DNA from 3 places in the Paenibacillus sp. SAFN-054 genome. Region 3 is predicted to be linked to each of the others. Evidence: riboswitches for the same ligand, from Rfam matches in the RefSeq annotation. Region 3 holds a riboswitch; each other region holds the start of a gene.

Region 1 (4,009 bases), on a different contig from region 3:
CATTCAGATGAGCAGCATCAGCGGAAGAGTGGGGTTTCCGGGCTACGCCCCTTACGCTTCTTCCAAATTTGCAGTGGAAGGCTTCAGCGAATGCCTGGCGCTTGAGGTTAAGCCCTTTGGCATCGACGTGGTTCTGATCGAGCCGGGGGCCTACGGAACGCCGATCTGGGATAAAGGATTTACGCAAATGAGCGCCTCCGAAGGCTCCCCTTACCATGGGATGCTGAACAAGGTGCTTGCCTTCTCCCGCAAAAGCGCACAACAAGGAGGCGACCCGAGTGAGGTCGCCGGAATGGTGGCTGATATTGCCTGCATGAAACGCCCGGCTTTCCGTTATGCGCTTCCCCGCAGTACAAAGCTTACGATCGGGGCAAAGTCCGCGCTGCCGGCCCGGTTATTTCAGAAGCTGATGGCCTCCGTGCTGGGGCGCTCTTAGAAGATGGTTTCACCCGTGTTAACGGGCTGCCTTGGCATGTAGCGTGCCGAGAAGCTGTCCCATACGCACCTGGTCTCCGGGTGCCAGGTCCGGGCGTGGGGTGAACGTTCCATCCTGTGTCAACAGCACAACGGTCGAGCCGAATTCGAAATAGGCAAGATCATCGCCGTTATTCCAGCGCGTCACCGAATCGTCGTTATAGCGGATGCTGCTCACGTTCATGGCCCCGACCTTGACCACGGCCACCTCGCCGTATTCTCCGGCAATATACGTGATGAGCCGCTCGTTCCGGCATAACACCGACTTCATCTGGGTCATTCCGAATTCGTTGACCGGATAGGCGCGGCCCTTGATATGCTCGCTTTCCGTACGTACACCCGTAATGGGAGAATGAATGCGATGGTAGTCGGTAGGGCTGAGGTACAGGACGAACATATAACCGTGCTTATACAGCTCCAAGTGAGGTGAAAAATTCAGGAGCTCCGCCACGGAGTAATCCTGACCCTTCACGTTCAGAATGGTCCCTGCGTTAATTTCGCCCATGGCGGTAATTTTGGCATCCACCGGGCTTGTGAGCACATCGCGCCCCTCTTCCACAGGTCGCATGCCCGGCTTCAGGCGGCGGGAGAAGAACTCGTTTAATGTCCGGTATTCATGTATCTCTTTTTCCGCTTCATGAGCGGGGATTTCATAGCTTTTAATAAAAATGGGGATGATGCCCCTGCTGAGCCTGCTGTGAGAGAAGCGTCCCATCAATGCAGAAAGCCACTTTCTCGAGGAGAGCTCCGTCATCAGCCTCAAAAATTCCTTTGCCATGCTCTTTCTCCCTTCGGATGGTGCTGTAGACAATCTATTAAGTTAACGTACGCGGCCGCCTGATGGTTGCAGAAAAAAGGCAGGGAACCTGGTTATCGCGAAATCCGGTTTGTAATCCATACATTTGAACACTCTGAAATATAATTACATAGAAACCCGTTTTAAGCAACAACCTCCAGGCCAAAAGGCTCATTTTCGGCAGGGCGTCCATGGCCGCTGATTATTTTCTATTGCCAACGTCCAAGGTGTTGGTGTATTTTGGAACCAGGATACGGAGGACCCTTCTGCATTTTTCGTTTACGGAAGGTTCATCTGTTACATATGGAATGCGGGAGCTTGAGTGAATCAGGCTGAGATTGCAGCTGCCATCCGCTGCTGACCGATCATCTGAACTGGATAATGCCAGCGTAGAGAATTCGTAGTCCCCTCCGGGCTTATTTGACCGTCTCTCTTTGCATGTCCAGGCGGTTTTTTTGTTGCCTGTTTTTAATCCAAAGGAGAGGAAGATGTAAGTATGATGAACCATGCCATGGGAACGGAAAAAAGAAAGGGGCTCCGGCTGAGCGATTTGCTTGTAACTATTTTGCTGTCGCTTGTGATCGGTGTTGTGTACCATTTTTGGGGCTCCGTATATGACCTGTTTAAACCGCTGTTTTTCCAGGCGGATGAGCTCGTTTACGGGATTTGGTTCCTGGCTCCGACGCTGGCCATGCTGCTGATCCGCAAACCGGGCATTGCCCTGCTGGCGGAAGTGGCGGCCGCCCATGTGGAGATCATGTTCGGAAGCGAGTGGGGCATTCAGCTTGTGCTCTACAGCGTCGTGCAGGGCCTTGCCGCCGAGCTGGTATTTGCGCTGCTTCGCTATCGAAGCTTCTCGATGGTCACGGCAGCCTTCGCGGGAGCGGCCGCAGGGCTTGGCTCCCTGCTGGTGGACGTTTATTACGGCTATGTGGCGGATTACACGCTCTGGATGATGCTGCTTAAATATGCGCTGCGCCTCGTCAGCTCGGCCGTGCTTGCGGGATACCTGGCGTTCGCCTTGGCGAAGGCGCTCGAGGCCACGGGGGTTACGCAGCTTCTGCGCCCGGTAACGAAGCAGGATTACGAAGCCCTGGACCATGATTGACAACGGGGCGGGGGGACAAGGGGTCATGAAGGAGGTCGTCGCATCGGCTCAGAATCTGCGGCTTAAATTTCCGGGGGAGCGCGATTTTATATTCAAGGACTTGTCCATCACGGTATTTCAGGGGGAGAAGGTTCTTCTGCTAGGCCCGAGCGGCTGCGGCAAGTCGACGCTGCTGCAGGTGCTGGGAGGTCTGATCCCGCATGTGATTGAAGTACCGCTGAAGGCCGAAAAGCTGGTAGTACCGAAGTCCAAAGGCTTTGTGTTTCAGGATCCGGATACGCAGTTTTGCATGCCGTATGTGGATGAGGAGCTTGCTTTTGTACTAGAGAACCGCGGAATAGCCCGCGAGCACATGATTCCTATGATGCAGCAAGCCTTAGGAGCGGTCGGTCTGCAGCTGGCCGGACTCCATGTTCCGGTGGACAGCCTGTCCCAAGGTATGAAACAGCGGCTGGCGCTCGCTTCGGTGCTGCTGCTGGAACCGGAATCGATCTTCCTGGATGAGCCCTCGGCGCTGCTGGACCCCGCAGGCAGAACGCAAATGTGGGAATCGGTCTGGCGGGCGGCCGAAGGGCGCACCTTGGTCATTGTAGAGCACCGGATCGAAGAGATTGTGGACCGCATGGATCGGATCATCCTGTTTGCGCCGGACGGGAGCATCATCGGCAATGGAAATCCCGAGCTTATTTTCCGCATGTTTCGCCGTGAGCTTCAAGACTACGGGATTTGGTATCCGGGGGTATGGAGGGACTACTTCCAGCTGGCGGAGCTTAGGCAGGGCGAGGCGCGGGAGATGGCGCTGCAGAACGGCTGCGAAGCACTCGTTTCGCTTCGCCGTTTTACCGGATACCGTTCGGGACAGCCGGTGATTCACGTGGAAGCCGCCGATATTTACCCTGGTGACTTTATCGCGGTGACCGGTCCGAACGGGGCAGGAAAAACCTCGCTTCTGCTGAGCTTGATGGGCCTGTTGCTTAGAAAAGGCAGGTATACGCTGTGCGGGGAGAAGATGCCTGAAACCGCCGGGGCGGGCTGGAGGCAGCGCAAACGGCACCGGCCGCCATCGGACCGGATCGGGTATGTATTTCAAAATCCGGAGTTTCAGTTCGTGGCTGAGACCGTGGAGGAGGAGATCGGTTTTACGTTAAAGCTTCAAGCTCAAGCGGATCATAGGGAGATCGAAAGAAAGGTTCAGAGCTTTCTGAGCTTCTTCCATCTGAAGGGCTTGGAGGAGCGCCATCCGTACCAGCTATCCACCGGCCAGAAACGAAGGCTCAGCATGGCCTCCGCCGTCGTCGGCGGACAGCCGGTCCTGCTGCTGGATGAGCCGACCTTCGGGCAGGATGCGAGAAATACGTTCGCCATCCTGGATTACTGCATGACGATGCAGGCCGAGGGCTCAGCCATCCTCATGGTCACGCATGAGGACGGGATTGCGCGTCATGTTGCGACAAGGGTCTGGGAGGTGCAGGATGGCAGGCTCCAGGAAGCGAAACCATCCGAAATCAAGCCTGCGGACCAACGGGTGGGAACATGATCGGACTGCTGACCCCATCCCGCTCTACGATACTGCAGCGAGCCAATCCTGCCGTCAAGCTCGCCGTATTTATCGCTGTTTTCGTCGTAACCAT
Region 2 (4,009 bases), on a different contig from region 3:
AGTTTCTTGAGGAATAGCTACAGCGAGAAAAGGCGTGCGGATGCTCATATCCGGCACGCCTTTTCTTTTGCCCTGCGGGGGTACGGCTTCCAGGCTGCTGAACTTCCTAAAGCTGTCAGGAAGGCGAAAACCAGTGCAGCAAAGCATTTTAACCTTGCCGAATCTCCCCGCATAAAATCACCTGGATTATACTATGAATCTATTAGGCATCGATTTGGATCCCGGCCTTAATTTTCCTGAGCGGACAAGCCCTTTGCTATTCAGCAAGCATGAATTTGGGCCGATATAACGCATATAAACCCTAGCAAATGGCAACAAAGACACATAGGATGTGATGTGCATACATCGAATGTCATAAATATGGTGGTGTATAAATCATGAATGAATTTAACGCATATTACGCAGGCGATGATCTCGGCTGCAATTATACCAGAACGGAAAGCGCCTTTAGGCTGTGGGCTCCCGATGCCGTGAAGGTAACTCTGGCCCTCTACGAAAATGCGGGGAGCTATGACCCAAGCGGAAAGGTTGCTGACCACACGGGCGGTATGGAAATCGTTATGAAAAGTCTCAAGGATGGCGTGTGGTTTTTGCGTTATTACGGGGATCTTGCCGGACGATATTACATGTACAAAATCGAAGGTCCGGATGGAAGCATCCGTTATGCAGCTGACCCGTATTCAAGGGCCGTAAGCGCGAACGGGGCCAGGTCGGCCATTATAGATATGCAGTACTGGAGTCCTCCAGGCTGGGAGAAGGACCGGCGGCCGGCTCTGAAGGGACCGCAGGATGCCGTATTGTATGAGCTGCATGTGCGGGACTTTTCGGCTGATCCCGATGCGGGCTTTAAGCACAAAGGCAAATTTAAAGCGTTTACCGAAACGGGACTGAAAGACAGGGACGGCAATGCGGTAGGCATCGACCACTTGAAGGAGCTGGGCGTCACACATGTCCACCTGCTGCCGGTATTCGATTTTGCAACGGTCAACGAGCTCCAGGCGGATCATCCGGATACGGTCGAACCGGAATATAACTGGGGATATGATCCGCAGCATTTCAATGTTCCGGAGGGTTCCTACGCGACTGACCCGCAGCTCCCCGGAGTCCGGATTCTGGAGTTCAAGGAAATGATCATGGCCCTGCACCGCCAGGGCATACGCGTTATCATGGATGTGGTATACAATCATACCTACAGCGTGGAGAACGGCCCTTTCGATCCCATCGTACCGGGTTATTTTTACCGGCGGGATGGAGAGGGGAGACTTTCCAACGGTTCCGGCGTGGGGAACGAGCTGGCGACAGAGCGTCCAATGGTAAGAAAATATATTGTGGATTCGGTTAAGTATTGGGCGCAGGAATATCACATTGACGGCTTTCGCTTTGATTTGATGGGACTTATCGATACCGATACGATGGCCCAAATTACGGAGATGCTGCACCGCGAGGTAGATCCCACGATTCTCGTCTACGGTGAGCCCTGGACCGGCGGGGCGACGCCTTTGAAGCAGCAAACCTTGAAGGGGGCTCAAAGAAATCGGGGGTATGCGGTTTTCAACGACCACTTCCGGGGCGCCATTAAAGGCGACAGCGACGGCGCGGGCCTTGGCTTTGCGACAGGCCAGCCCGGGCTCGAAGGCGCGATACTCGAAGGGATCAAGGGCGCCGTGCATGATTTTGCCGATGCTCCGTCCGAATCGATCAACTATGTCACCGTGCATGATAATTTGAATCTATGGGATAAAGTGCTGCTTACGCAAGGGCTACAGGGTGAGGCGGGATTCCAGGAGATTCGGGACGGTAAGCTTGCCGGGGGAGGCATCCTGCGGGAAGCGGTGGAGCATACCGAACCGTACCGAAGCGTGAATAGCGACCATATCATGAACAGCGAAACCGTGAAAAGGGCCATTTTGGCCAATGGCATCGTGCTTACCTCCCAAGGTATTCCCCTGATCCAGGCTGGCGAGGAGCTGCTCCGCACCAAATACGGCGACCATAACAGCTATCGCAGCGGCGATGCGATCAATGCGATCCGCTGGCAGAACAAGCGGAGATTCAAGCCGGTCTTTGACTATTATCGCGGCCTGATCCAGCTCCGGAGCAGCCATCCGGCCTTTCGCATGACATCAAGGGAACAGATCGAGAAGCATTTGAAGGTGCTCCGCTGCCAGGACAACACAGTGGCGTACATGCTGCAGAATTGTGCGAACGGCGACGCATGGAAAAATATTATCGTCATTTACAATGCCAACAGGCATGAAATCCGGATGGAGATCCCCTTTTCCCTTACCGGTTGGAAGATAGCTGTAAATGGGGAGCGTGCCGGAAATGCAGCGCTCGAATCGCTCAATGAGGAAACCGTGAATGTTCCCGGCTTGACCATGATGGTGCTCTATGAAGAAGTCGGGGGTATACCTCGGCCAGCCAAACGCGTGGAGTTTCAATATGAGCGGCCCGACGGCAATTACGACGGCTGGAATCTGTGGGTCTGGGGTACGGGACTCGGCGAGCACCAGGTGGATTTTGAACGGGTAGAGCACGGCAGAGCGGTTGCTTCGATAACAGTTCCTGCATCCATGAAAAGACTTGGCTTTATCGTGCGTTTGAACGAGTGGGAAGCGAAGGACGTGGAGCAGGATCGGTTCATCGACCTAAGCCATAGTCAAAATACCGTTAAGGTACAAATACGAAGCGGTGCGGATCCGTCCAAAATGATCAGCTGACAAGCGCAGTTTTGAAACGGGATTTGACAAGGGTGCACGAGGCGGGCTAAAGTAAGACGTGTATACAAACTTCATACGAAATCCACTGGGGGAGCCGCGCGTAGGCGGCTGAGACAAGGATGCTTGGACCCTTTGAACCTGATCCGGATCATACCGGCGTAGGGAAGTGGAGACGGCCTTCTCATGTATGGATGGATGATGATTTCAACATGACTTGATAAGCCGCTCCATTTCGGGGCGGCTTTTTTGATACGCAAATGCCGTGGCCCGAAATGCTCCCCTGATTGCCGTATTGGAACATGATTCAATGCTGCGTTTCTCCAAGCAAAATTGCCTCTTTCGACCAACCTTGGCTCTCTTTCGGATTTCATCCAAATCGAGGCGGAGGTGTCCTGATATGTACCGTTTTACCGAGGAACTCAGAAGTGTGGCAGATCCGATATTTAACGCGATATTTGATCATCCGTTTGTGCGGGGAATTGCCGAAGGAACGCTGGGGAAAGAACAGCTGATTCATTACGTCAAGCAGGATTTCGAGTACCTGAATGCTTTTATCCGGATTTACGGAATCGCAATCTCCAAATGCGACAGCCGTTCTGCCATGGCGCTTTTCAATGAACAGATCTCGTTTGTTCTCCGCAGCGAGACTCATCCACATCATAACTTTTGTAAGGTGGCCGGTGTGAACTACGAACAGATGCAGGGATATTCATTAGCCCCTTCCGCCGACCATTATATCCGGCATATGCTGAATGTTGCGCACGAGGGAACGCTCCAGGATATTGTTGCCGCCCTGCTTCCATGCCCATGGACGTACGCGGAGATCGGGCAGCGATTGCTGGAGGAAATCAGGCCGGAACGGAGCCATCCGTTTTATGATTGGATGCATTTTTATGGAGACCGGGAATTCGGCGTGACGGAGCAGCTTCGCCTCCTGCTTGATGATGGGGCTGAGTTGTTGTCTCCTGCGCGAAAAAGCCGGCTGACGGAGTATTTTGTGAAAAGCTGCCAGCTGGAATATAAGTTCTGGAACATGGCATATACCCTTGAAAAATGGCCGGTCGGCATGGCGCAGGCTGAGGAGGTGCGCTCATGATGACCGATATGGAGCATCTTCCGCAAAGGATCCGGCAGCGGCGGCCGCTTGTACATAATATGACAAATGTGGTGGTGACGAATTTTACGGCGAACGGACTGCTGGCGATCGGCGCTTCCCCCGTGATGGCATATGCCCGCGAAGAGGCTGCGGATATGGCGAAGATGGCAGGGGCTTTGGTGCTTAATCTGGG
Region 3 (4,009 bases):
TTGATCAGGCTGGCCGTTTTGGCAAAGCCATACTCGTCAGTGGGCTTGTCTGCATAGTAGTCATAATTGACCATGTTGACGTGCAGATCGGATGTTTCCATCAAACGGAGCTTGACCTTGGAAGTGGATGTGCTTCCGTCTGCATAGGCAGCGAACGGAACGGCCAGGACATTGATGGCCACGGCTGCAGCGGTAATGCTTTTTACTACTTTCTTACGGGACTTCGACATGTTACCCCTCCTAAAATGTATACCTGAACGCACGGATGAAAAGGCCCGCTATGTAACCGTTCTCCAAAATAACCACCGGTTAAATATTTGCAGGGTCCATTTAGTAGTGTAAATCCATTCCACACCAAAATAAAGACAATTACATCCATTTGCAAAAAAATAATACCTGAGACCCTGTCTCAGGTATTATCAATAACTTTACATATGTTTTGTAGGTCCTGAAGCCCTGTCCGGGGAACCCTCAGGCTACTCGATCCACTCGTGCTTCTCACCGTCCGAGGTATACTGGATGCGCACCGGCTGGATTTGGAGAATGACGTAGTCGGGATCCTCCGGACCGTTGAACATCTGCGCGAACTCCGGTTTCCAGATCTGCTTGCGAAGCGCGTCATTATCCGAAATAATGCACGTTCCCTCGATTTCGACCACATCCTTGGTCCCGCCCTTTTCGTATCCCATCAGCAGAGACACATGCGGATTCGCTTCCAGCTCCTCCACCTTATGGGTTTTGCGGTCCGTGACCAAATGTATGCTGAGCCCTTGATTGTACAGGGCCATATAACGCTGTTTGGGTCTGTTCCCTTCAATTGTAGCCATAGAACAAAACTCATTGTGATCCATGATCTTGGCCAATTCCTGTTCCAAGATGATCTTCGCTTCCATACCTATCCTACTCCTATCCGTTAGTATCTTGTCACGTATATGTAGTGTACCCTTTAAAAATTTGGATGAACCGCGCACGGACAATTTTTCAGGAACCGATATACGCTGGGGGGCGGTCTTGGTATGATGAAGAGACAAATGTCTGCATCACCCATCACACGGATAAAGGAGTTTATGATGAAACGGTTATTATGGATCGGATGTTTATCCTACTTCCTGATCGGCCTGGCTCACGTCGTGCTCGGTTCGGTGCTTCCCGTGCTGCTCGAGCATTACGGACGGGAATACAGCGAAGGCGGGACGCTCATTTTCACCCAGTTCGCCGGATTTCTGGCGGGCGTGCTGGTCTCTCCACTATTGAACAAACGCTTCGGCAAAAGAGGCGGCCTGCTGATCGCCATCGCCCTCCTCTGCGCGGCTGAGCTCGCTTATATGATGCTGCCCCCTTGGGGATGGCTGTACCCGATCGCCGTATGCGCGGGCTTTGGCTTCGGCATGATCGAGGCGGTCATTGGAACGATTATTATCGCTGCCATTACCCACAAAACCGCTGTCGCCATGAGCCGCCTCGAAGTTTTATTCGGTATCGGCGCCATGGTCATGCCCCTGATCGCGAGCGGACTGATTGCGCAGGGCTGGTGGAGATTCTCCTTCCTCGTCATCTCCCTCTTCGCACTGGTGACATTCCTGTTCTGGTCCAACAGCTCCTTCGGCCCGGTAGATGAGGTGCTGAAGGCCAGAAAGCCGGAAGCCAAGGTGAGCGGAGCAGAAGCCGCGGCAAGCCGAAAACCTTTTCCATATCCGGGCAAAGCCTTGGGGATCCTGCTGATGTTCATGCTGTTCTTCTTTATTTATGTCGGTACGGAAATGAGCCTCGCCAATTTCATGCCTGCGATCCTGATCGAAAAGTTCGGGATGAAGGAAGCGGGCGCCGCACTCAGCGTGACCTGCTTCTGGATTGCCATGTCAGTAGGCCGGATCTTTGCAGGCGTCATCGCGGAGCGCATCCACTACCGGGTATACGTGCTTCTCAGCTGCGCGGTAACGCTCATTCTGCTGGCCATCTTCCCGATGACCGCAAGCATAGGGTCCGCCTTTGTTGTTATCCTCCTCCTCGGCTTGTTCATGTCCGGCATTTTCTCGATCGCGCTCGTGTTCGCAAGCAAAATGCTGGCTGGAAGCGAAGAATCCACACCAAGCATCCTGATCGCGTCCGGAGGCGTCGGAGGGGCCATCCTGCCGCTCATCATCGGCTGGAGCATGGATCATCTCAAGGTCAACCAGACGGCCTGGATGCTTGCTTTATTCACGCTCTTCATGGTCGGTTTGAGCTTTGCGGCCTTCTGGATCCAGCATAAACAGCGTGCGGCGGAAAAAAAGCTTACGACCGAATCCTAGGCCGGAAGCGGAATGGATTGAATTCTTTCACAGATGAGTCTATAATACTCATGAAATAACCCGTAACTTCATAAGAATCCGGGGTGCTGGAATTGGCCGGCTGAGATTGTATCCCTTCAAGATACTGACCCTTAAACCTGATCTGGGTAATGCCAGCGTAGGAAAAGCATCGTCATGGCGTTTCGCCATGCCCATCTTGCGCACCTAAGCGTCCCGTATACGGGACGCTTTTTTGTTGAATGCTAGAATCGCAGGCAAGGGACAATTCGACATTCATCTCTCAGATACGGACCAAAAAGATTCGAATGCATGAAGGGGAGAAATCTGCTAAGGAGAGAGAAACCAATGAAAACGAAGAACATCGGGCTGCTGCTCCTCGCCTTCCTGCTCGTGCTGGTCGCGGGCTGCGGAAGCAAAGACAGCGACGCAAAGGACAATGCGCCGTCATCCGGCGAAGCCTCCTCCGCGTCTAACGGAAGCGAGCCGAAGAAACTGAAAGACGTCAAAATCGTGCTGGACTGGACGCCGAATACGAACCACACGGGGCTTTATGTGGCCAAAGATCAGGGCTACTACGAAGCGGAAGGCCTGAACGTGGAGATCGTCCAGCCTGGCGCCGGCGGCGCGGACGCTATGGTCGCGTCGGGCAAGGTGCCTTTCGGCGTCAGCGTTCAGGAGAACGTGACTCAGGCAAGAACGCAGGGCGTGCCGCTGGTATCGATCGCAGCGGTTATCCAGCATAACACCTCCGGCTTTGCCGCTCCGGTGGACCGGAACATCAAGAAACCGAAAGATTTCGAAGGCAAAACTTACGGGGGCTGGGGATCGCCCGTCGAGCAGGCCGTGATCGATTCCATCATGGACATCGACAAGGCGGATGTGGGTAAAGTCAAAATCGTAAATATGGGTGAAGCCGATTACTTTACGGCCGTAAAGCGCGACATCGATTTTGCATGGATTTTCTACGGCTGGACCGGCATCGAAGCCGAGCTGCGCAAGCAGCCGCTCGACATGCTGTATGTGAAGGACTTCTCCGACAAGCTGGACTATTACACGCCGGTTCTCGTGACGAACGAAAAGCAGATCAAGGAAGACCCTGAGCTTGTCAAAGCCTTTATGCGCGCGACGTCCAAAGGCTATGAGTACGCGATTGCGCATCCCGAGGATGCGGCGGGCATCCTGATCAAGGCGGTGCCGGAGCTCGACAAGGATCTCGTCATGGCCAGCCAAAAGTGGCTCAGCCCGAAATACCAGGACGATGCCGCCCGCTGGGGCGAGCAGAAGGAACAGGTATGGAAGGGATATTCAGACTGGATGTACGAGCACAAGCTGCTCGACAAGCAGCTGGATGTCGGCAGCGCGTATACGAACGACTTTTTGCCTTAAGTAGCTTTATGTGTAAATTCAGCAGCAGTTAACCTTTGTAGTTAGCGCAAGGGGCGGAATCGTTCTGAAGAAGCGCCAGCGATCGTAAGAATGATCCGTCCTAATATCCATCTTTCTAGAAAAGGAAGTGATCGGGTATGGCACATACCCTGCTAAGCATTCAAGTGATTCCCAAGACGCCGAACAATGAAAATTCTCATCCTTACGTCGACCGCGCGATCGAAGTCATTCAGCAGTCCGGCGTGAAATATGAAGTGCATCCGCTTGAAACGACGATGGAGGGCGAGCTGGAGGAACTGCTGGACGTGGTACGCCGCATGCACGAAGTCCTC

Evidence for each region. Region 3 has a riboswitch for thiamine pyrophosphate ahead of ACTHPM_RS19685 (ABC transporter substrate-binding protein). Riboswitches for the same ligand answer to the same signal wherever they lie in the genome.
Region 1: another riboswitch for thiamine pyrophosphate. It lies ahead of ACTHPM_RS22215 (ECF transporter S component); the one in region 3 lies ahead of ACTHPM_RS19685 (ABC transporter substrate-binding protein).
Region 2: another riboswitch for thiamine pyrophosphate. It lies ahead of tenA (thiaminase II); the one in region 3 lies ahead of ACTHPM_RS19685 (ABC transporter substrate-binding protein).

Annotation. Positions count from the first base shown of each region.
Region 1 covers NZ_JBQCKS010000005.1:219,958-223,966, reverse strand. Annotated here, with positions in the region: gene ACTHPM_RS22225 (SDR family oxidoreductase) at 1-436, shown strand, start outside; gene asd (archaetidylserine decarboxylase) at 455-1,252, opposite strand; TPP riboswitch at 1,571-1,683, shown strand; gene ACTHPM_RS22215 (ECF transporter S component) at 1,782-2,378, shown strand; gene ACTHPM_RS22210 (ABC transporter ATP-binding protein) at 2,404-3,915, shown strand; gene ACTHPM_RS22205 (energy-coupling factor transporter transmembrane component T family protein) at 3,912-4,009, shown strand, end outside.
Region 2 covers NZ_JBQCKS010000001.1:2,420,393-2,424,401, reverse strand. Annotated here, with positions in the region: gene gcvH (glycine cleavage system protein GcvH) at 1-17, shown strand, start outside; gene pulA (type I pullulanase) at 378-2,720, shown strand; TPP riboswitch at 2,798-2,902, shown strand; gene tenA (thiaminase II) at 3,118-3,816, shown strand; gene thiM (hydroxyethylthiazole kinase) at 3,816-4,009, shown strand, end outside.
Region 3 covers NZ_JBQCKS010000004.1:210,820-214,828, forward strand. Annotated here, with positions in the region: gene ACTHPM_RS19670 (bifunctional 2',3'-cyclic-nucleotide 2'-phosphodiesterase/3'-nucleotidase) at 1-230, opposite strand, end outside; gene ACTHPM_RS19675 (pyridoxamine 5'-phosphate oxidase family protein) at 477-893, opposite strand; gene ACTHPM_RS19680 (MFS transporter) at 1,071-2,291, shown strand; TPP riboswitch at 2,361-2,474, shown strand; gene ACTHPM_RS19685 (ABC transporter substrate-binding protein) at 2,637-3,677, shown strand; gene ACTHPM_RS19690 (thiamine-binding protein) at 3,815-4,009, shown strand, end outside.